DNA from 2 places in the Burkholderia gladioli genome. Region 2 is predicted to be linked to the other one. Evidence: riboswitches for the same ligand, from Rfam matches in the RefSeq annotation. Region 2 holds a riboswitch; the other holds the start of a gene.
The links. Region 2 has a riboswitch for cobalamin ahead of BM43_RS32945 (cobalamin biosynthesis protein). Riboswitches for the same ligand answer to the same signal wherever they lie in the genome.
Positions count from the first base shown of each region.

Region 1: it holds a riboswitch for cobalamin, as region 2 does, so the genes downstream of both, BM43_RS20030 (TonB-dependent receptor domain-containing protein) here and BM43_RS32945 (cobalamin biosynthesis protein) in region 2, are expected to answer to the same signal.

Region 1 covers NZ_CP009323.1:692,061-703,640, reverse strand. Annotated here, with positions in the region: gene BM43_RS20050 (SIMPL domain-containing protein) at 1-355, opposite strand, end outside; gene BM43_RS20045 (EVE domain-containing protein) at 552-1,013, opposite strand; RNA gene ssrS (6S RNA) at 1,212-1,393, opposite strand; gene BM43_RS20040 (cell division protein ZapA) at 1,487-1,801, opposite strand; gene BM43_RS20035 (hypothetical protein) at 1,798-2,154, opposite strand; cobalamin riboswitch at 2,330-2,610, shown strand; gene BM43_RS20030 (TonB-dependent receptor domain-containing protein) at 2,678-4,687, shown strand; gene BM43_RS20025 (FecCD family ABC transporter permease) at 4,763-5,788, shown strand; gene BM43_RS20020 (ABC transporter ATP-binding protein) at 5,794-6,636, shown strand; gene cobT (nicotinate-nucleotide--dimethylbenzimidazole phosphoribosyltransferase) at 6,716-7,771, shown strand; gene BM43_RS20010 (adenosylcobinamide-GDP ribazoletransferase) at 7,785-8,543, shown strand; gene cobC (alpha-ribazole phosphatase) at 8,528-9,124, shown strand; gene BM43_RS20000 (cobalamin-binding protein) at 9,141-10,109, opposite strand; gene cobD (threonine-phosphate decarboxylase CobD) at 10,128-11,168, opposite strand; gene cbiB (adenosylcobinamide-phosphate synthase CbiB) at 11,274-11,580, opposite strand, start outside.
Region 2 covers NZ_CP009323.1:3,547,682-3,559,261, forward strand. Annotated here, with positions in the region: gene BM43_RS32930 (helix-turn-helix domain-containing protein) at 1-19, shown strand, start outside; gene BM43_RS32935 (cobyrinic acid a,c-diamide synthase CobB) at 116-1,438, opposite strand; gene cobO (cob(I)yrinic acid a,c-diamide adenosyltransferase) at 1,453-2,055, opposite strand; gene BM43_RS32945 (cobalamin biosynthesis protein) at 2,137-2,556, opposite strand; cobalamin riboswitch at 2,715-2,940, opposite strand; cobalamin riboswitch at 3,091-3,359, shown strand; gene cobW (cobalamin biosynthesis protein CobW) at 3,602-4,672, shown strand; gene cobN (cobaltochelatase subunit CobN) at 4,689-8,591, shown strand; gene BM43_RS32960 (magnesium chelatase ATPase subunit I) at 8,588-9,697, shown strand; gene BM43_RS32965 (vWA domain-containing protein) at 9,775-10,371, shown strand; gene BM43_RS32970 (IclR family transcriptional regulator) at 10,545-11,294, opposite strand; gene BM43_RS32975 (fumarylacetoacetate hydrolase family protein) at 11,429-11,580, shown strand, end outside.

The DNA.
Region 1 (11,580 bases), 1.8 Mb from region 2:
TGAAATCGCGCGACTCCAGCACGATCTCGGTGCGGCCGCGCCAGGCGGCGATCTTGCCGTCGCGGTCGTTGCTCGGGTAGACCGAGAAGCCGCCGGTGCGCGCGGTCACGCCCGACACGCCGCGCGCGCGGGCCAGCGCGGCGTCGGCGCGGCGATTGAGCTCGGTCGTCAGGCTGCCCGGATCCTTCGCTTCCTGTTCGTAGAACAGCGTGATGTCGACCACATCCTGCGGCACGTCGGTGCTGGCCTGTGCCGACAGCGACAGCACGCCCGCAGGCTGGGGCGCGACTTGTGCCTGCACCGCGGGGATCACGGCGGCCAGGGCGAGGGCGAGTACGGCAGCGGATTTTTTCATCGTATGAGCTCCTGTTCTGTGCGCGGCCAGCGGCCCGTGCCACATCGTGCCGCGCGTCTTGTCGAGGCGATCGATGGAACCGGGGTTCCGCCGATCGCGCGAGCGTTAGGCCGATGAAAGGCGTGCCGAGTTCCGGCACCACACGCGCGATTTACCTTTGCTGACAGATCTCGCGGCGAGCCGGCCGGCACCTGCCTCACTTCATCAGCTTCTCGGTGATGAACTTCCATTCGGCGCGCGTGACCGGCGTGATCGAGAGCCGGTTGCCCCTGGCGAGCACGCGCATCTCGGCGAGCTCGTCGTGCTCGCGCAGCGCGGCCAGCGGAATCAAGGGGGTCTTCTTCACGAAGCGCACGTCCACCAGGCTCCAGCGCGGCTCTTCCCGCTTCGACTTCGGATCGTGATAGGGGCTGGCCGGATCGAACTGGGTCGGATCGGGATAGGGCGTCGACGAGACTTCGGCCAGGCCCGCGATGCCGGGCTCGGGACAGCTCGAGTGATAGAACAGCACGCCGTCGCCGATGCGCATGGTGTCGCGCATGAAATTGCGAGCCTGATAATTGCGCACGCCCGTCCAGGGCAGGGTGTGTTTCGGCGCGGCGGCGAGATCGTCGATGCTCGCCTCGTCCGGTTCGGATTTCATCAGCCAGAATTGCATGAGGGCGGTCCGCTGAAAGAAGGGGCAGGGAACGCGCGCGGCGGGAGCAGCGGCCGTCGCGACGACGCTTGCCGGGTGAGACGGGAATGCGATCGCCTAGCGTGCCTCGTGATCGCCGATCCAGGGCACGCGAGCCGTTTGAAGCACAAATCGAAGCACAAATGAAAACGGCATCGGAACTGGTCCGATGCCGTCGAATAGGTCCCCGCCTTGGCCGCTAGGCCGGCATCCTGAACCTGAGGTTCAGAATTGGTCGCAGTTAGCAGCACTTCGGGTACATCAGACAGAGTGACGCGCGCGCCCGTGCTACAAATTTCCGCAACCGTGCACATGGCATTGGTTCAAGGAATATATGACCTTGGCGAACCAGGCAGGGAAGCTGAGAGAACCTAGTGAATCCGATCTTGTGAAACGAATTCGCATGAACCGCTTACTTCGGTGCAGCCGCTGGCTTGTCCGCCGCGCCGCGCTGCTTACCGCGACTCGTGCTGGGCCAGTACCGCGCCGAGCTGTTCATTCATGTGGCGCATTGTACGCCGGATTTCTTCCGCGGGAAATGCCTCGCCGTGACGAACGCTCTGTTGCAGGCGAAGCAACTCCGAGGCGAGCGACAGCGCGGCCATCACCGCGATCCGATCGGTGCCGCGCACCGAGCTGTTGGCGCGGATCTTCGACATCTCGGCGTCGACGCGCGCGACCGCCTCGAGCAGGGCTGCTTCGGTTTCCGGCGAGCAGGCGAGGCGATAGGCCTGGCCGAGAATCGAGACTTCGATCTGCTTGCTGCTCATGCATGTTCTCCGTGGCTGGCCGCGTCGTCGCCGCCGTTGCCGGCAGCCTCGCCGCCGCCGAGCAGGTCGAGCTGGCTGTCGCCGTCGGCGGCCTGGCGCGTGCGCGGCAGCTTCTCGAGGATCGCGTTGAGCTTGATCTGCGCATCGTCGATCTTCGCCGACAGCGCATCGCGCTCGGCGACCAGGCCGTTGCGTTCGTCGCGCAACTGATCGAGCTCGACGCGCACGGCTTCGGCTTGCGCGCGCAATTGCGCGACTTGCTCCTCGAGCGCGAGCCGTTCCGTGTGATGGCGTTGGTTCAGCGCAATCAGGCGGCCAATGTTCTGGGATAGGGTTTCGAGTTCGTTGAGCATCTGCTGCGTCCTCTAAAGACCGGGCATTTTAGCGCGGAAAGCGCCTTGTACCGACTTTTGTAACGTATCCAGACGTAACCACCCCCCTTCTTGCCGCGAAGTGACACGGGAAATGCCGTTTTGCCGGCGTTGCGTGCGTCCGACGCGCGTTTCTTGACGCTGCCCGGGGGCGCTCCTACACTGGCGCCGCTTCGGTGCTCGCGCGCGGCCTCGACGAGGGCGCGCGCGGTTAAACGGGAAGCAGGGAGCAATGCCCGCGCGGCATGCCAACCTGCGCTGCCCCCGCAACGGTAAGCGACCGCGTCGATCGCGCTGGCGATCCTGGCGCAAGCCGCCCCTCGATGGCGGCCCTCACGCGAACGAGGGCCGCCGTGGCCACTGCGCGCCTGGTTCGCGCGGGAAGGCGGGGGTGGGCTGGTCGCCAGCCCGGATACCGGCCGAAGCGGGGAAGCGCGCGGCCTGCGCGCTTCCGGAGGCGGCGCTGCGGGGAGGCAGGGCCGCGCGAATCCACAGGATGTTCCCGATGTTCACCGCGTTTGTCCGCGCCGCCCTGCTCGCGGCTTGCGGGCTGCCTTGCCTGTCGCTCGCCCAGGTTGCGCAGGGCGCGTCCCGCGCGTCTGATATAGCCGCCGCCAGCGATGCCAGCGCCGCCAGCGATGCCACGGGCTCCGCCGCCGCGCCGTCCGTCGCGCGAAGCAGCGACCGCGCCGCCGTTGCGTCCACCGCCACGGCTTCATCCAGCGCCGCATCGTCCGCCGATCCCGCCGCGCCGGTCGCGCTCGACTCGGTGGTGGTGAGCGCGAGCCGCGGCGCGCAGAAGCTCGCCGACGCGCTGCCGCAAACCACCCTCTTCACGCGCGAGGACATCGAACACAGCAGCGCGTCCGATCTTCCTGGCCTGCTCGCGTTCGCACCCGGCGCGCAGATCGTGCGCAACGGCGGCCCCGGCTCGAACACCTCGCTGTTCCTGCGCGGCGCGCAGTCGAACCAGTCGCTGCTGCTGATCGACGGCGTGCGCGTCGATTCGGCCAGCCTCGGCGCCGCGCAACTGAGCCAGCTCACGCTCGAGCAGATCGACCACGTCGAGATCGTCAACGGCAACGTCTCCTCGCTGTACGGCTCGGGCGCGATCGGCGGCGTGGTGCAGGTGTTCACGCGCGACGGCGGCAATCATCCGCCGCGCTTCTATTTCTCGGCCGGCTACGGCAGCTATCACACGCAGTCGCAGCAGGCCGGCGTCTCGGGCCGGCTCGATGCGGACGGCAGCACCACCTTCTCGCTGTCGCTGTCGCGCGACAAGACCGACGGCTTCTCGGCGATCGACCCGGTGCAGCAGCCGGGCGCCAATCCGAACGCGAACGGCAACCTGAACGAGAGTCTCTCGGCCTCGCTCAAGCATCGTTTCGCGAACGGCTGGCGCGCGGGCCTCGACTACTTCCAGTCGAACGGCGAGAACAGCTACGACAACCCCTTCGGGCAGGCCACGACCGATCTCAACACGCTCTACAGCCGCGTGCAGCAGATCTCGGCGCACGCCGAGGGCAAGCTGACCGACTGGTGGACCACCCACCTGCGTGTGTCGAGCGGCAACGACCGCAGCCAGAGCTGGCTGAACGGCGCCTACACCGACCACTTCAACACCGACAACCGCCAGTACAGCTGGCAGAACGATTTCACGGTGGCGCGCGGCCAGGCCATCCAGGCCGGCTACGAGCGGCTCGACCAGGCCTTCGCTTCCGATGTCTACTCGGCGCCGCAGCGGCACGTGAATTCCGGCTGGCTCGGCTACACGGGCCGCTTCGGCAACAGCCAGGTGCAGGCCAACCTGCGGCGCGACCAGTATTCGGATTTCGGCGGCGCGAACAGCTACTATCTCGGCTACGGATACGACCTGGGCGAGCACTGGAAGGTCACGGCGAGCTATTCGGATGCGTTTCGCGCGCCGACCTTCAACGACCTGTACTACCCCGATGCCGGCAATCCCGCGCTGGTGCCCGAGCGCAGCCATTCGATCGAGGCCGCGCTGCAATATGCCTCGGACGCGCTGGGCGTGATGCGGCTGAGCCTGTTCCAGACGCGCTACGCGAACCTGATCCAGTACGAGCCCGATGCGTCGGGCCTGGTCTATACGGCGCAGAACGTCGGGCGCGCCAAGGTGCAGGGCATCGAGGGCTCGTGGCAGGGGCATCTGGGCAAGACCGACCTGCACGCCTCGGCGACCTTCCAGAACCCGGTCGACCAGAGCGGCGACCAGGACCTGCTGCGGCACGCGCGGCGCTTCGCGTCGTTCTCGGCCAGCCATCCGTTCGGCGGCTGGCGCGTCGGTGCCGAGTGGCTGCTGAGCGGCGCGCGCAGCGACAGCGCGCAGACGCTCGGCGGCTACGGCGTGGTGAACCTGACGGCGCGCTACGACATCACCAAGGCGTGGTACGTGAGCGCGCATCTCGACAACCTGCTCGACAAGGACTACCAGCTTGCCTACGGGTACAACACGCCGCGGCGCGGCGCCTACGTCACGATCGGCTGGCGCTAGCCATGACGTCGCGCACGGCGCAGGCATGAGCTTCGCGAGGAACCCCGCTTGAACACGTTCGCGCGCACGGCGAGCATGACGCGCGGCCGCGCCTGGGCGATCTGGGCCGCGCTCGCGCTGGCCGCCGCCCTGGTGCTGGTGGCCGCGCTGACGCTCGGCAGCGTGCCGATCCCGCCGCGACAGGTGCTGGGCGCGCTGTTCACGCCGGCCGGCGGCGATCCCCTGGCCGGCGAGATCGTGCGCACGCTGCGCCTGCCGCGCGCGCTGGCCGGCTTCGGCTGCGGTGCCCTGCTGGCGTTGGCGGGCGCGCTGCTGCAGGTGCTGCTGCGCAATCCGCTGGCCGAGCCCTATGTACTCGGCGTCTCGGGCGGCGCGGCCGGGTTCGCGCTGGCGGCCATGATCGCGGGCGCCGCCTGGTGGTGGGTCGATGCCGCCTCGTTCGCGGGCGCGCTGCTGTCGGTCGCGCTGGTGCTCGGCCTCGCGCATCGCTCGCTCAGGCTCGGCCCGGCGCGCGGCACTGTGCGCGATACCGTGCGCGAGGCCTCGCCGCGCCTGCTGCTCACCGGCGTGGTGGTGGCCGCCGGCTGGGGCGCGCTGATCACGCTGATGCTGTCGATCGCGCCCGACAGCCGCCTGCGCGGCATGGTGTTCTGGCTGGCCGGCGATCTCGGCAGCGCGGCGCCGCCCTGGTTCGCACTGGCCGCGCTGGCCTGCGCGCTGCTCGCGGCGCTGCCGGTCGCGCCGCAGCTGAACGTGCTGCTGCGCGGCGAGCTCGGCGCCGCCGCGCTGGGCGTGCCGGTCGCGCGGCTGCGGCTGCGTCTCTACCTGATCGCCTCGCTGGCTGCCGCGGCCTCGGTCACCACGGCCGGCACCATCGGCTTCATCGGCCTGGTGGTGCCGCACGGCTTGCGGCTCGCCTTCGGCAACGACCAGCGCATGCTGCTGCCGGCCGCGGCGCTCGCCGGCGGCACGGCGGTGATGGCGGCCGACCTGGTGGCGCGCACCGTGATCGCGCCAGCCCAATTGCCGGTCGGCGCGATGACGGCGCTGATCGGCGTGCCGGTGTTCCTGTGGATGCTGTTGCGCGGGCCGGGACGATGAGCGCGATGTCTTCCTCCCCGTCTTCCACGCCGGCTGGCGGCGACTGGCGCGTGCGCGAACTGCGGCTCGTGGCCGGCTCGCGGGTTTTGGTCGAGGCGCTGTCGCTGCGCTTCGCGCCGGGCGAGCTGTGGTGCATCGCCGGCCCCAACGGCGCCGGCAAGACCACGCTGATCTCGGTGCTGGCGGGTCTCGACGCCCCGGCGGCCGGGCAGGTCGAGGCCGACGGCCTGCCGCTTGCAAGCTGGCCGGCCGCGGCACTCGCGCGGCGTCGCGCGCTGATGCCGCAAGCCCAGCACGACGCCTTCGCGGCGAGCGTGTTCGATACCGTGCTTGCGCACCGCTTTCCGCACCTGGGCGGCTGGGGCTGGGAAGGCGAGGCCGACCGGCTCGCCGCGCGCGCCGCGCTGGCGGCGCTGGGCCTGGCCGAGTTCGCGGCGCGCGACGTGCTCACCTTGTCGGGCGGCGAGCGCCAGCGCGTGGCGCTGGCTGGCGTGCTGTGCCAGGACGCGCCGCTGCTGCTGCTCGACGAGCCGCTCGCGCACCTGGACCTGCAGCACCAGGCTGCCTGCCTGGACGCGCTGCTCGCCTGGTTGCGCGCCGCGCCGCGCACGGTGATTTTTTCGTGTCACGATCTGAACCTCGCACGGCGCTACGCCACGCACGCGCTGCTGCTCGACGGACGCGGCGGCGCGCTGGCCGGCCCGGCGCGCGAGGTGCTGTCGGCCGAGGCGGCGAGCGCCGCCTTCGGTTATCCACTGGTGCTGATCGAGCGCGACGGCCACGAGGCGCTGGTGCCGATGTGGCCCGCGCATGCCACGCCGCCGCTTTCTCGACCACCGCCGCGCTGAATCCTCTCCACCTGTCGACCCGCCCACCCGAGCCTGTGCGCCCGACGCGCCAGCCTCCAACCGAACCGAAGAACGCCGCATGAACCCGACCTATACCGTCCCGAAGCTCGAAGCGCTCGACGACACGCTGAGCGCCACGCTGCAGCACCTGATCGACACCAAGACCAAGCCGCCCGGCAGCCTCGGCAAGCTGGAAGCACTCGCCCTGCAACTGGGCCGGATCCAGCGCAGCACCCGGCCGCGCATCGAGCGGCCGGTGACGATCGTGTTCGCGGCCGACCACGGCATCGCGGCCGAGGGCGTGAGCCCTTATCCGCAGGCGGTCACCGCCCAGATGGTGGCGAACTTCCTGGCCGGCGGCGCGGCCATCAATGCCTTCTCGAAGCTGGCCGGCTGCGAGCTGGAGATCGTCGACGCGGGCGTGGCCACGCCGCTGCCGGCCTCGCCGCAGCTGATCGCGGTGCCGGTCGCGGCGGGCACGCGCAACTTCGCGCAGGAGCCGGCGATGAGCGAGGCGCAGCTGCACGCGGCGCTGGCGGCCGGTGCCGCGCGCGTCGCGCATCATGCGGCGCTCGGCACCACGGTGATCGGCTTCGGCGAGATGGGCATCGCCAATACCTCGGCCGCGGCCTGCCTGATGAGTCGCCTGGTCGGCCTGCCGCTGGCTGAGTGCGTGGGGCGCGGCACCGGCCTCGACGACCAGGGGCTGGCCCGCAAGCGCGCCGTGCTCGAGGCGGCGCTGGCGCGCCATTCCGAGGCACAGGCGCCGCTCGAGGTGCTGGCCACCTTCGGCGGCTTCGAGATCGCGATGATGACGGGCGCCTTCCTGGCGGCCGCGCAGGCGCGCATGGCGATCCTGGTTGACGGTTTCATCGCCAGCTCGGCGCTGCTGGTGGCCGCCGCGCTGCAGCCGGCGGTGCTCGACTACTGCGTGTTCTCGCATGTCTCCGACGAGAACGGCCATCGCCGCATGCTCCAGCATTTCGGCGCGGCGCCGCTGCTCGCGCTCGACCTGCGCCTGGGCGAGGGCACCGGCGCCGCGCTCGCGCTGCCGCTGCTGCGCGCGGCCACCGCTTTCCTCGACGAGATGGCCAGCTTCGAGGCGGCCGGCGTCGCGAACCGCGAAGATGCCTGAGCCGGGAATAGGCATGCGCTGGCGATCCGAATGCCGTTATTTCTTCGTCGCGCTGGGTTATTTCACGCGCGTGCCGGTGCCGCGGCGCATCGGCTACGCGGCCGGCGATCTCGATCAGGCGGCGCGTTATTTCCCGCTGGTCGGCGTCTGCGTGGGCGCGCTGGCCGCCGGCGTGTATCTGCTCGCCGCGCGCATCTGGCCGCCGGGCGTGGCGGTGCTGCTGTCGATGGCCGCCAGCCTGGTGGCCACCGGCGCGTTCCACGAGGACGGGCTCGCCGATAGCTGCGACGGCTTCGGCGGCGGCTACACGCGCGAGGACGTGCTGCGCATCATGCGCGATTCGCGCATCGGCAGCTTCGGCGCGGTCGCGCTGGTGCTGGCGCTGGCCCTGAAGTGGCAAGCGCTCGCGGCGCTGCCGCCGCTGCGCGCGGCCTGGACCCTGCTGGCCGCGCATGCGGCGAGCCGCGTCGCCGCGGTCAGCCTGCTGATGACGCTCGACTACGCGCGCGAGGAGGGCAAGGCGCGGCCGGTCGCGCAGCGGATGTCGGCGGGTGCCTTCGGGTTCGCGGCGCTGTGCGGCCTGCCCTGGCTGTTCTGGCCGGACTGGCGCGCGGGCCTCGCGGCGCTGGCCGCGCTGCTGGTGGTGCGCGCGCTGCTGGCGCGTTACCTGCGGCGTCGGCTTGGCGGTTATACCGGCGACTGCCTCGGCTTCGCGCAGCAGCTTTCCGAGCTGGCGATCTACCTCACGGTGCTCGGATGGACCTCGTCCTGATCCGTCATCCTGTGCCGGCCGTCGAGGCCGGTATCTGCTACGGCGCGTCCGACCTGCCGCTTGCGGGCGAGGCAGCCGTCGAGGCGGCCGCGATCGCGGCGCGGCTGCGCGCGGCGCAGGTGGATTGGCCCAAGGCGATCCTGGCGAGCCCGCTGCAGCGCTGCGCCTCGGTCGCGCAGGCGATCGGCGTGCTCGCGGCGCGTCCGGTGCGGCTCGACGCGCGCCTGCGCGAGATCGATTTCGGTACCTGGGAGATGCGGCGCTGGGACGAGATCGGCGCGGCCGCGCTCGATCGTTGGCAGTCCGACCTGATGGGCGCTCGCGAGCATGGCGGCGAGAGCGCCGCGCAGTTCGTGGCGCGCGTGGAGTCGTTCGCGCTGCCGTTCGCCGCGTCGCTGCCCGAGGACGCGAACGCGATCCTCGTCACCCATGCCGGCGTGATCCGCGCGCTGGCCTCGCTGTGGCTCGACGTGCCGCTCGACAGCCTGCTCACGCGCGCGATCGCCTATGGCGGCCTGGTGCGCTTCTCGCGCGATGCGCGCGGCTGGCAACTGATTCAGTGGGACGAGACGCTCGGCTGAGCGCCCCGTGCCGTTTTCAGCGGCGCCGCTCGCGCGCCGTTTCCAGATCCCGACAGACCTGTTCCGCGCCGAGCGCGAGCCGCGTCGTCGGCCGTGTCAGCCAATCGCCGTCGACCGCGAACAGGTTGCCGCGCGCGACCGCCGCCAGCGACGGCCAGCGGCGCCAGCGATCGAGGCTCGGCAGGCTCGCGTCGCTGGCGGTGGCGCCTTGCGCGGTGGCGACGATCGCCTCGGGATCGGCGGCCAGCACGGCCTCGTCGCTGACGGTCGGTGCGACCGGCTGCAGCGCCGCGAACACGTTGCGGCCGCCGCACAGCCTGAGCACGTCGCTGACGATCTGCGCGCCGTTCAAGGTGGTCAGCGGCCGGTCCCAGATCTGCAGGAACACGGTGACCGGCGGCCTGGCCGAATAACGCGCGCGCAGCGCCGCGATGCGCTGCCGGTAGTCGGCGGCGGCCCGGTCGGCCTGCTCGCGCGTGCCGAGCAACCGGCCGAGCTTGTCGAGCGAGACGGCCACGTCGTCGAGCCGTTTCGGTTCGCTGAAGTAGAGCGGGATGCCGAGCGCCGCCAACTGCGCGGTCTGTCGGTCGGCGTTGCCGTGACGCCAGACCACGATCAGGTCCGGCTTGAGCGCGACGATGCGCTCCAGGTCGAGCGAGCGGTTGTCGCCGACGCGCGGCAGCGCGCGCGCCGCTTCGGGGTAGTCGCTATAGGACACCGCGCCGACCATCGCGGCGCCGCCGCCCGCTGCATAAAGCAGCTCGGTGGCGTGCGGCGCGACGCTGATCACGCGCCTGGCCGGCGCGGGCAAGGTGACGGTTCGGCCGACGTCGTCGATGACGGTGATGGCGTTCGTCGCGGCTGCCGATGCGGCTGCCGGCGAGCTTGCCGAGGCGACCGAGGCAGCCGCGGCGGCAACCGGCGCGACGAGCGGCACGGCAAGCAGCGCCGCGAGCAGCCCGCCAGCGAAGCTTCGACCAAGCATGGCTTGCGCGCGCATCGATCAGCGCCCGGCTGCGCCGTACGCGGCGGTAGCCGCGTAATGGTCCAGCGCATCCTCGAGCCGCAGCCATTCCTCCTCGATCCCCGGCAAGCCGATCCGCAGGCTCGGCGCCTGCGCGAAGAAACGCGTCCAGACGCCTTGAGTGGCGAGCGCCTCATGCAGCGCCCAGGCGCGCGGATCGTCGGTCCAGCAGAACAGCGGGGTGGCGCGCACCGCGAAGCCGTGCAGGCGCAGCAGTTCCGCGAGCCGCTCGCCGTCGGCCGCCAGGCGCTCGCGCGTGGCCTTCTGCCAGCCCCGGTCGGCCAGCGCGGCCGACACGGCGTGCCGCGCCGGGCCGCTGACGGTCCAGGCACCGAGCTCGGCGCGCAGCCGCGCGAGCGGCAGCGGCGCGGCCAGCACGAAGCCGGCGCGCACGCCGGCCAGTCCGAAGAACTTGCCGATCGAGCGCAGCACGAACAGGCCGTCGCGGCCGGCATCGGCGGCCAGCGTATCCTCGCCGCTGGTATCGGCGAAGGCCTCGTCGACGATCAGGGCGCCGCCGCGCGCGGCCAGTTGCGCGTGCCAGCCCAGCAGGCGCTCGCGCGTGAGGCGCTCGGCGGTCGGATTGTTGGGATTGCCGACGATCACGTAACGCATCGATGGCGGCAGCAGGGTCGCGTCGGCATCGAGCGTCGCCAGCGTGTGGCCGTGGCGCAGGAAGGCCGGCGCGTATTCGCTGTAGGCCAGCGGCGCGACGCCGGCGATGCCGGGCTCGAGCAGCGCGGGCAGCGCGCGGATCGCGGCCTGGCTGCCGGCCACCGCCAGCACGTGCGCGGCGTCGGGCGCGCCGTAGTAGCGCGCGGCCAGCGCGGCCAGCGGTGCCTCGTCGCCGGGCAGCCGGCGCCAGGCCTCGGCCGGCATCGGCGGCACCGGGTAACCGATCGGGTTGATGCCGGTCGAGAGATCGAGCCAGCGTGCGAGCGGGATGCCATAGCGCTGCGCGGCGTCGTGCGGATTGCCGCCGTGCGTGATGGCGGGAGGATGGATAGCGGAGTCGGTCATGGGGCGGGTCGGGCGGGGCGATCGACATCGCCCGCCGCGCGGAATCGAGGAAAGGGGATGGACGTGGCGCGGGCCGCGGCGCGAGGCCGGCGGCGGGCCGGGGCCTCAGCCATGCCGGGTGGCGACCGAGAGCGCGGCGCCGGCCAGCAGCAGCGCGAGCCAGAGGATCGAGGTGCGTGCCACCAGCGAGAGCGCCGCGCGCACGTGGGCGGGCGAGGCCGGCTCGCCGGCGCCGAGCGTGGGACGCGTCTCGAGTTCGCCGTGATAGACGGCCGGGCCGCCCAGCACCACGTTGAGGCTGCCGGCGCCGGCGGCCATCACCGGCCCGGCATTGGGGCTGTCCCATTGGCGCGCCTGGCTGCGCCAGCAGCGCCAGGCGTTAGCGGTGTCGCCCAGCAGGGCGTAGCTGGCG
Region 2 (11,580 bases):
GCTGATCGGCGTCGCCTGAGCGGGTGGCGGCCGGCTCCCGCCTTGCTGCGGGCACGTCGCGCCGGTTTCGGGCGCGACCTTGCACGCCGCGTCGCGCCGGGGCCGGCGAGCGCGCCTAGCCGGCCGCGAGCGCGCTGGCCGGCGGCCACGCCCCGAGCAGCAGGTCGGCCAGCGCCCGCGGATTCGACGGCCAATAGGCATGCATGTAGGTCGCGACGATCGAGCCGTGCCGGTAGACCGCCTCGCCCGGCGCGCCGTCGTCGGGCCGCACGGCGACGGCCGAGGGCGCCAGCGGCGTCTGCAGCCTCGAATAATGGAAGGTATGGCCCGACATCGGCCCGGCGGGCGTGTCGAGCCGCTGCATGCCGAGCGAGGTGAAGCGGCGCTGCATGGTGGCGGCGCCGGGCAACAGGCCCAGCATCGGCGTAACGGTGCCGTCCGCCGTGCCCAGCGTCTCGCAGAGATAGAGCAGGCCGCCGCACTCGGCCAGCACCGGCCGCCCGGCGGCGACATGCGAGGCGATGCCGGCGGCGCTGCGCCGGTTGGCGGCGAGCCGTGCCGCATGCAGCTCCGGATAACCGCCCGGCAGGTACAGCGCGTCGCAATCGGGCAAGGCCTCGTCGGCCAGCGGCGAGAAAAAGTCCAGGCTGGCGCCGAGTGCTTCGAGCAGCGCCAGGTTGGCCGGGTAGAGGAAGGAGAAGGCCGCATCGCGCGCCACCGCCACTCGCAGGCCCTCCAGCCAGCGCGGCAAGGGCGCTGGCTGCGCGGGCGACGCGAATGCCACTTCCGGTGGCAACTCGGCCAGCGAGGTCCGCGCCATGGCATCGGCCGCGCGTTCGAGCCGCGCGTCGAGGTCGGCGATGTCCGCGGCCTGGTGCAGGCCGAGATGCCGTTCCGGCAGCGCGATGCCGGGGTCGGCCGGCAGATGGCCGAGCCAGCGGATGTCCTCGGGCATCGAGGCGCGCAGCAGCGCGGCATGCCGCTCGGAGCCGACCCGATTGGCCAGCACGCCATGGAAGGGCAGCCCCGGCCGGAAACGCGCGAGCCCGAAGGCCAGCGCGCCGAAAGTCTGCGCCACCGATTTCCCCGAGATCACCGCGGCCACCGGCACGCCGAAGCGGCAGGCCAGGTCGGCGCTGCTCGGCGTGCCGTCGAACAGGCCCATCACGCCCTCGATCAGGATCAGGTCGGCCTCGGCGGCGGCCTGCGCCAGCAGCGCGCGGCAGCCGTCCTCGCCGACCATGCCGAGATCGAGCGAATGCACCTCGGCGCCGCTGGCGCGCGCGAGGATCATCGGATCGAGGAAGTCCGGGCCGGTCTTGAACACGCGCACGCGCCGGCCGAGCCGCCGATGCAGCCGCGCCAGCCCCGCGGTGATCGAGGTCTTGCCCTGGCCGGAGCCGCTCGCGCCGATCAGCAGCGCCGGGCAGCGCAGCACGCCTGCGGACACGCTCAGAACTCCACGCCGCGCTGGGCCTTTACGCCCTGCTCGCGATACGGGTGCTTGACCAGCCGCATCTCGGTCACCAGGTCGGCGGCCTCCACCAGCGCGTCGGGCGCATGACGCCCCGTCACCACCACGTGCAGCGCCGCCGGGCGCGCGGCCAGCACGGCCAGCACCTCGTCGAGTGGCAGGTAGTCGTACTTCAGCACCGTGTTCAGCTCGTCGAGGATCACCATCTGGTAGTCGCCGCTCTCGATCATCCGGCGCGCCTCGTCCCAGCCCTTGCGCGCGGTCGCGATATCGGCCTCGCGATCCTGCGTGTTCCAGGTGTAGCCGTCGCCCATCGTCACGAAATCGCAGTCCGCGAAGGTGTTGAGCAGGTCGCGCTCGGCCGTGTGCAGCGCACCCTTGATGAACTGCACCACGCCCAGCTTCATGCCGTGGCCGAGCACGCGCACCGCCATGCCGAAGGCGGCCGTGCTCTTGCCCTTGCCGTTGCCGGTGTTGACGATCAGCAGGCCCTTCTCGACGGTCGCCGCGGCCTGTTTCTTTTCATGGCCGGCGCGGCGGCGTTCGGTCATGCGCTGATGCGATTCGGGATCGGTTTTCATCGGGTCGGAAGTCCTCGGGATACGGGAAAGCGGGCAGGAAAATATCGGGGCATCGGGCAGGGCGGCGGCATGATCGCGCGTTCAGGCGGGCCCGGCGATCGCCACGGTCACGCCGTCGACGATCGTCTTCGGCACCAGCAACCGGCCGTGCGGCGCGGCAGCCAGCGCGCAGGGCTCGCACACGCCCTCGACGCCGAAGCGCGCGAAGGCGGCCGAGCTCGGGGCCGTGCCATCCCCCGGCGGCGCATCGGGGGCGATGGCTTCGCGCGCGATCGCCACCAGCGGCCAGCCATGGCGCGCGCAGCAGGCCACCAGGCCCGGTTCGGCGGCCTTGGCGTCGAGCGTCGCGACGCGGGCGATATCGGCCAGCGCGAGGCCGGGTCGGCGCGCGAGCGCGGCGGCGATGGCGGCCTCGATCGCCTCGGGCGACTTGCCGGCGCGGCAGCCCACCCCGACGACGATGCGCGGCGCGGCGATGCGATCCGGAGCGATGCAGGTCATGCTGGGCGGACGAGTGGTGAACGAGCGAACAAACGTGCAAGCAAACGGGCACACGAGCGGGCAAAAAAACGGCGAACCACGGTGTCGACGACGCTTCGTGCCTCGATGCGGATTTCGCATGGCGCCCGTCCCACGCGGGTGCCATGTCCGGCGAGCCGGGCTCGCCGTCTGCGTCGGCCGGTATCCGGGCTGGCCGCCTGTCATGCCGACGCCTTCCCGCCGCGATCGGCAGTGGCTCGAGTCGGCCTGCGCGTCGCGCTTGCGCGATTCGCCGGCGGCGTACCGTTGCGGGGACAGCACAGGCTGGCGGCGCGCCGCTCCCTGTTTCCCGTTTAACCGCAGTCGCGAATGCGACTGCGGGCACCGAACGCGCGCATACGATAGCACAGCGGACGGGGCCGGAAGGGCGCTCGCCGGGGCTTGCCGGGCAGGCGCGTCGGTGGCGCGGGCGCACAAAAAGAGCGGCGGCGCCGAGCGCGCCCCATCGCGCGCCGCGGCCGGCCGCGCCGCCTTGACGCGTCTGGACGCCGCGCCTACACTCGCACGCGTTTTGGTGCTCGCGTGCGGATTCTCTTGGCACGCAGTTGAACGGGAAACAGGGAAGCTCGCCGCGCCGCGGACGATCTCAACCTGTGCTGCCCCCGCAACGGTAAGCGCATGCATCGCGCAAGCGATGCGAGCCCCGCTTCACCGCGCCCCGAGTCGCTCGGGCGCGCGGCCCGGCCACTGGACGCGAGACGCGTCCGGGAAGGCGAAGCGGCGCTGTCGCCAGCCCGGATACCGGCCAGAACCACGGAAGCGCCAGTCGTGCGCGAGCCCCGGGCCAGGCCCTGCGGCGCGCGGCGGCGAATCCGCAGGGAAGCGTCGCGGGTGGCGGCGCGGGTTCCCGTGCAGCCTCGCGGCCGCGCCCTGGGCGCGTCGGCCGGCCAGTCCATCGTCGATGATCGTCGTCCCCGGGCGGCCGGCATGACGACCGGCAGGCCGCCCGCGCGTCGTGCCGACGCCGCGATGGCATCATCCACCGACTCACCGACAGGCGAATTCCATGCAAATGCGCAAAATCCCCGTGACCGTCGTCACGGGCTTCCTCGGCAGCGGCAAGACCACCTTGCTGCGCCACATCCTCGAAAATGCCTCGGGCCGCCGGATCGCGGTGATCGTCAACGAATTCGGCGAGCTCGGCATCGACGGCGAGATCCTGAAGGGTTGCGGCATCGGCTGCGAGGAAGGCGCGCAAGCGGCCGGCCAGCTCTACGAACTGGCCAACGGCTGCCTGTGCTGCACGGTGCAGGAGGAGTTCTACCCGGTGATGGAGGCGCTGGTGGAGCGCCGCGAGCAGATCGACCACGTGCTGATCGAGACCTCCGGCCTGGCGCTGCCCAAGCCGCTGGTGCAGGCCTTCAACTGGCCGTCGATCAAGAACAGCTTCACCTGCGATGCCGTGATCACGGTGGTCGACGGCCCGGCCGCCGCGGCCGGCCAGTTCGCCGAGGACGTGCAGGCGGTGGACGCGCAGCGCCGCGCCGATCCGAACCTCGACCACGAATCGCCGCTGCACGAACTGTTCGCCGACCAGCTTTCCTCGGCCGACCTGGTGATCGTCAACAAGACCGACCTGCTGGACGCGGCGCAGTTCGCCGCGGTGGAGACGACGATCCGCGAGGAAATCCCGGCGCACGTGAAGATCGTGCGCGCGCAGCGCGGCGAGCTCGACCTGGCCACCCTGATCGGCCTGAACGCGGCCTCCGAGGAAACCATCCACCTGCGTCACGATCATCACGGCTCGGCCGAGGATGCCGACCATCACCACGACGAATTCGATTCGGTGGTGGTCGAGGCGCGCGTGAGCTCGCGCGAGGCGACCATCGCCGCGCTGCGCGCGCTGGTCGATGCGCACACGATCTACCGCGTGAAGGGTTTCGCGGCGCTGCCGGCCACGCCGATGCGGCTGGTGATCCAGGGCGTGGGCGGGCGCTTCGACAGCTACTTCGACCGGCGCCTCACCGAGGCGGACGGCGCCACCAGCCGTTTCGTGCTGATCGGCGAGGACCTCGACGCGGCCGCGCTGCAGGCGGCCTTCCTCGCCGCGCTCGGCGACGCCGTGCAAGCGGCCTGAGGCGCGAAGGCTCCCGATGCATCTGCTGCGCACCACGCCGGGCGGTTTCGTCGACGACACGCAGGGCGTGATCCGCATCGACCAGCGTCCCGCCGAGATCGTGATCCTCAGCTCGGCGGACACCACGCTGTCCCTGCTCGCCAGCGCGGTGCCGCTGCTCGGCGAGGGTTTCCCGAGCCTGCGGCTGGCCAACGTCAGCTTCCTGCGCCAGCCCGCCTCGGTCGACTTCTATATCGACGACGTGCTGCAGCACGCCAGCGTGGTGGTGATCGACCATCTCGGCGGCGAGGCCTACTGGCCTTACGGGATCGAGCAGGCGGTCGCGCTGGCCGAACGGCGCGGCCAGCAGTTGGCGATGTTTTCCGGCGACCTGCAGGAAGATCCGAACCTGGTCGCCAGGAGCACCGTCGACCCGGCGCTGTGTCGGCAGTGGTGGCGCTACCTGCGCGAGGGCGGCGCCTGGAACGCGCAGGCGCTGTTGCGCAGCATCGCCTTCCATGCGCTCGGCGTCGGCGAGGCGCCGTCGCCGCCGCGTCCGCTGCCGGCCGCCGCGCTCTATCACCCGATGCACGAGCCGGCCGTGGTGGAAGACTGGCACGCGCGCTGGACGAGCGGCGCGCCGGTGGTCGCGATCCTGTTCTACAAGGCGCACTGGCAGGCCGCCAACACGGCCGTGTTCGACGCGCTGATCGAGGCGCTCGAGCGCGAGGGGCTCAACCCGCTGCCGATCGCCGTCACCTCGCTGAAGGACGCCGCGAGCCGCGAGGTGATCGCGCGGCTGGTCGCCTCGGAGCGCGTCGCGCTGGTGCTCAACACCACCGCCTTCGCGGCCGGCGCGATCGACGCGCCCTCGGCCGTCGAGCTGGCCGGCGACGCGCCGGTGCTGCAGGTGATCCTCTCGGGCGGCAACCGCGAGGCCTGGCTCGCCGATCCCCAGGGCCTGCACGCGCGCGACATCGCCATGCACGTGGCGCTGCCCGAGGTGGACGGGCGCATCGTCACGCGCGCGGTCAGCTTCAAGGGGCTGGCCTATCGCTGCCCGCACACCGAGGTCGACGTGGTGCGCTACCAGCCCGACGCGGAGCGCATCGCCTTCGTCGCCGAGCTGAGCCGCCGCTGGTGCCGGCTGCGCACCGAGCCGAACGCGGGCAAGCGGCTCGCGCTGGTGCTGGCCAACTACCCGACCAGCGAGGGACGCATCGGCAACGGCGTGGGGCTCGACACGCCGGCCTCGGCGCTCGGCATCCTGGCCGCGCTGGGCGAAGCCGGCTACACGCTGGCCGGCGCGCTGCCCGAGACGGGCGACGCGCTGATCGCGCGGCTCACCGAGGGCGTGACCAACGACCCGACCTCGCAGGCGATCCGCCCGGCCTTCCAGAGCCTCGCGATGGACGCCTACCGGCGCCGTTACGCGCGGCTGCCGGCGGCCGCGCGCGAGGCGATCGAGGCGCGCTGGGGCGAGCCCGAGCAAGACCCGACGCTGCGCCACGGACGTTTCCCGATCGCCGGCTGGCGCGCGGGGCAGGTGTTCGTCGGGATCCAGCCGGCGCGCACGCGCGAGGCGAACGACTACGCGAGCTATCACGATGCCGAGATCGTGCCGCCGCACGCTTATCTGGCCTTCTACTTCTGGCTGCGCGACGCATTCGCGATCGACGCGATCGTGCACGTCGGCAAGCACGGCAATCTCGAATGGCTGCCGGGCAAGAGCGTGGCGCTGTCCGAGGCCTGCTGGCCCGACCTGATCCTCGGGCCGCTGCCGCATCTGTACCCGTTCATCGTCAACGATCCCGGCGAGGGCAGCCAGGCCAAGCGCCGCGCCCAGGCGGTGATCGTCGACCACCTGATGCCGCCGCTCACGCGCGCCGAGAACTACGGCCCGCTGCAGGACCTGGAGCGGCAGGTCGACGAATACTACGACGCGCTGATGGTCGATCCGCGCCGCGCCAAGCTGCTGCGCCGGAGTATCCTCGACACCATCGTCGAGCACCGGCTGCACGAGGAACTGAGCCTGGCCGAGCCCAGCGGCCGCGACGACGAGGACGCGCTGCTCACGCGCGTCGACGCCTGGCTCTGCGAACTGAAGGAAGCGCAGATCCGCGACGGCCTGCATGTCTTCGGCCGCTCGCCCGAGGCGCGCCAGCGCCGCGACACGCTACTCGCGCTGGCGCGTTTTCCGGTCGGCGACGGGCTCGGCGCGAACGCCGGCCTGATCGCCGCGCTCGCGCGCGATCTCCGGCTCGGCGCCGGCTTCGATCCGCTCGCGGCCGACTGGGCCGCGCCCTGGCAGGGGCCGCGCCCGGCCGAGTTGAACGAGGTCGACACGACGCCGTGGCGGCATGCCGGCGACACCCGCGAGCGGCTCGAACTGCTGGCGCAGCGGCTCGTCGCGGGGCTGGCCGGCGAGGGCGGGAGGGGTGAGGGCAATAAGGGCGAAGGCGAGGGCGACCGTGTAGCCGAAGGCTTGGCCCCCCGGCACGCGCCCGACGACGCGGCCGACGTGCTCGCGCTGCGTCGCCTGCGCGCCGAAGCCGGGCGCTGGCCGGCCACGCTGGCCGTGCTCGAACGCGTCGCGCGCGATCTCGCGCCGCGCCTGGACGCCTGCGGCGCCGACGAGTTGCGCCATCTGCTGCGCGGCCTCGACGGCCGTTTCGTGCCGCCCGGGCCGAGCGGCTCGCCCTCGCGCGGCCGCCCCGACGTGCTGCCGACCGGCCGCAACTTCTACTCGGTCGACACGCGCGCCGTGCCGACCCAGGCGGCTTGGTCGCTCGGCATGAAGTCGGCGCACCAACTGGTCGAGCGGCATCTGCAGGAGCATGGCGACTATCCGCGCGCGGTCGGCCTGTCGGTATGGGGCACGGCCACCATGCGCACCGGCGGCGACGACATCGCCCAGGCCTTCGCGCTGATCGGCGTGCGCCCGAAGTGGGCGCACGGCAGCCACCGCGTGACCGACTTCGAGATCCTGCCGATCGAGATCTTCGATCGCCCGCGCATCGACGTGACGCTGCGCGTCTCGGGCTTCTTCCGCGACGCCTTCGCCAACCTGATGCACCTGTTCGACGCGGCCGTGCAGGCGGTCGCCGAGCTCGACGAGCCGGCCCACCTGAACCCGATCCGCGAGCGCGTGCGGCGCGACGCGGCGGCCCTGGTCGAGCGCGGCGCGAGCGCCGAGGAGGCGCGACGCCGCGCCGGCTGGCGCGTGTTCGGCGCGCGGCCGGGCAGCTACGGCGCCGGCCTGCAGGAGCTGATCGACCAGCGCAACTGGCAGAGCGACGCCGACCTGGCCCGGGCCTACCAGTCCTGGGGCGGCTACGCCTACGCGCAGGGCAGTGCCGGCGAGGCCGCGCAGGACGCCTTCGGCGCGCGGCTGGCGAGCATCGACGCAGTGGTGCAGAACCAGGACAACCGCGAGCACGACCTGCTCGACTCCAACGACTACTACCAGTTCCAGGGCGGCATGGCGGTCGCGGTCCGCCATCTGTCGGGGCGCCAGCCGGCGCTCTACCACGGCGACCACAGCCGCCCCGACACGCCGCGCATGAACACGCTCGGCGAGGAGATCGCGCGCGTGATCCGCTCGCGTGTGGTCAACCCGAAGTGGATCGACGGCGTGAAGCGCCACGGCTACAAGGGCGCGGCCGAGCTGGCCGCCACCGTCGATTATCTCTACGGCTACGACGCCACCGCGCGCGTGGTGGCCGATCATCAATACGCGCTGGTCACTGACGCCTACGTCAACGACGCCGACACGCGCGACTTCCTCGAGCGGCACAACCCGCATGCGCTGCACGGCATCTGCGAGCGCCTGCTCGAAGCGATCCAGCGCGGCCTCTGGCAACAACCCGGCGCCTATCGCGAGCAGCTCGAGGCACGCCTGCTCGCCGTCGAACAGCATCTGGAAGGAACCCGGCGATGAACCCGCACGACCCGAGCGGCGGCCTGCCGCCGTTTCCGTTTTCCGCGCTGATCGGCCAGGCCGCGCTGCAGCAGGCATTGCTGCTGGTGGCCGTCGATCCCTCGATCGGCGGCGTGCTGGTGAGCGGGCCGCGCGGCACCGCGAAATCGACGGCGGCGCGCGCGCTGGCCGAGCTGCTGCCGCGGGGCCGCTTCGTGACGCTGCCGCTGGGCGCCGCCGACGAGCACGTGACCGGCACGCTGGACCTGGCCGGCGCGCTCGGCGAGAACGCCGTGCGTTTCTCGCCCGGGCTGCTGGCGCGCGCGCATCTGGGTGTGCTCTATGTGGACGAGATCAACCTGCTGCCCGACGGCCTGGTCGACGTGCTGCTCGACGCGGCCGCGAGCGGCGTCAACACGGTCGAGCGCGACGGCATCTCGCACACGCACGCGGCGCGCTTCGCGCTGGTCGGCACCATGAATCCGGAAGAGGGCGAGTTGCGTCCGCAGTTGCTGGATCGCTTCGGCTTGATGGTGGAACTCGAGAACTGTCGCGACATCGATGAGCGGCAGCGCATCGTCAAGGCGCGGCTGGCCTTCGATCTCGATCCGGCGGGCTTTCGCGCCGGGCATGCCGGGGCACTGGCCGCGCTGGCCGAACGGATCGGCCGCGCGCGCGAGGCGCTGGCGAGCGTGCAGGTCGATGACAGCGTGCACGAGCAGGTTGCCCGGCTCTGCATCGAGGCGGCCGTCGACGGGCTGCGCGCCGACCTGGTGATGTTGCGCGCCGCGCGGGCGCTGGCCGCCTTCGAGGGCGCGGCGGCGGTGAGCGCCGCGCATGTCGAACGCGTGGCCGCCGACGTGCTGCGCCATCGCCGCACGCAGGCGTCGGCCGCCGCCGAGTCGTCGTCACCCACGTCGTCGCCAACCGCGTCGCGGCAAACCGATCAGCCGGCTCGCGGCACCAACCCGCCGCCGCGCGGCGGTGATGCCTCGTCGATCGCGCGAGACGAGGCGCCAGCCGGCGACGGCGGCGCGCGGGACGGCGACTGGGGCTACCTGCCGCCCGTACCGGCCGGCCTCACGGCCGTGAAGGGCGTGATCCCGCTGCCCTCAAAAAAACGCTGAGCCATCGAACGACTGCCCCCGCCGCGCCAGGCAGCGGGGTTCGATGGCGGCACGGCAAGCTTCCCGCCCGGCAGGGCCTGCCCGGCACGCGCATCGCGTGGCCGGCGACGCTGGCCGCCAAGCGCGGCGGCCCGCTCGAGGCCGCGCATCTGCGCTTTCGGCCGCGCTCGGGCGAGCCGCGCGCCTTCCACTGCTTCGTGCTCGACTGTTCGGCCTCGATGCTCGACGGCGCTCGCCTGGCGCTCGCCAAGGGCCTGCTGGTCGCGCTGTTCGACGCGGCGGCGCGCGAGCGTGCCGAGGTGGCGCTGATCGGCTTCGGCGGGCGCGGCGCCGAGCGGCGTTTCGGGCCGGCGGTGCCGCGCTGGTGGAACGAGCGCTGGCTCGAACCGGTGGCGGGCGGTGGCGGCACGCCCTTGTCGGCCGGCATCGCGATGGCGCAATCCCTGCTCGCGCGGATCGCGCGGCGCAGGCCCGGCGCGCCACGCACGCTCTGGCTGCTGAGCGACATGCGCACCGACGAGATGCCTTCGCGGCCGGCCCAGGCCGACGAGATCCACCTCGTCGACTTCGACGATGCCGCCGTGCGGCTGGGCAGGGCGCAGCGTCTGGCGCGCCGGTGGGAGGCTTCGTGCCGCCGGCCCGAGGATTTGATTTCCCGGATCGATCGCAACTAACGGTCTTTCCGAAAGGCCCCTGACAGTTCCACCACGCTTGCTGCGACCTCACCCCATCAAGTTGAACAAGGGGAAGGACGGTAGTCGCCCGATCCCGCGGCATCGTTTCCCGGACTTTCGGACCCTGGCCTCGTCCGTGGTGCGCGGCCGCCGCGAGGGCGAAGGTCCCGTCGTCACAGCCCGCGTGCCACGCGCTGCGCGAGCGTGGTCAGGTCGACCAGCAGCCGCGTCTCGCGCTGCGGCGTGAGCCGGTCGACCGGCACGCTGGTGCTGACGGCGATCCGCTTGCCCGCCGAGGACACCCCCACGAACACGGCCAGGCAGGCCAGCCCCGTGCAGGCCTCCTCGCGCTCGATCGCGTAGGCGCGTTCGCGCACCTCGGCCAGCGCGGCCAGCAGGTCGGCGCGGCGCGTGAGCGAATGCTCGGTCAGCGCGCGCAGCCGCGCCGGCATGATCATCTGCACGGTTTCGTCGTCGAGGCTGGCGAGCAGCGCCTTGCCGAGCGCCGAGCAATGCGCCGGCAGCCGCGAGCCGATGTCGGAAACCAGCCGCACCGCGCGCGACGGATCCTCGCGCGCCAGGTAGACCACCTCGGCGCGATCCAGCACGGCCATCTGCACCGCCTCGTTGTGCTTCGCCACGAACCAGGCGGCCTCGCGGCGGAACGCGTCGAGCGTGAAGTCGGCCAGCAGGTAGGTGCTGCCGATCTCGAACAGGGCCACGCCGATCGCGTAGCCGTCGCCGATCTTGACCAGCCACTGGCGCCGCTCCAGCGCCTCCAGCGTCAGGTACAGCGTGCTGCGCGGCATGCCGGTCAGCGCCAGCAGGTCCTTCGCGGAGGTCGGGCGGCGGCTCGTCTTGAGCGCCTCGAGGATGTCGTGGACCCGCGCGATGGCGGGCACGTCGGTCGGTTTGTCGGGCATCGCGGCCTCGTGGTTGGCGGGCGCCGGCCGGCGGCGCCGGTCGATGTGTCCAGCGGGCTGGATTATACGCCGGCCCCTTGGACAGCCGGGCAGGGGGCTCGTAGCATCGTGCGCATCCCAAACTGGAGACATCGATGAACGCCCCGACCCCCTCGACCCACCCCCACCCGATCGACGCCCTGTTGCCGGCCGATCTCGACGACGCGCTGCTGGTGGGCCGCGTCTGGCGCAAGACCGCGGCCTTCGAGGGCCCCAGCGTGGTGGTGGTGCGCGGCGGCGAGCTGTT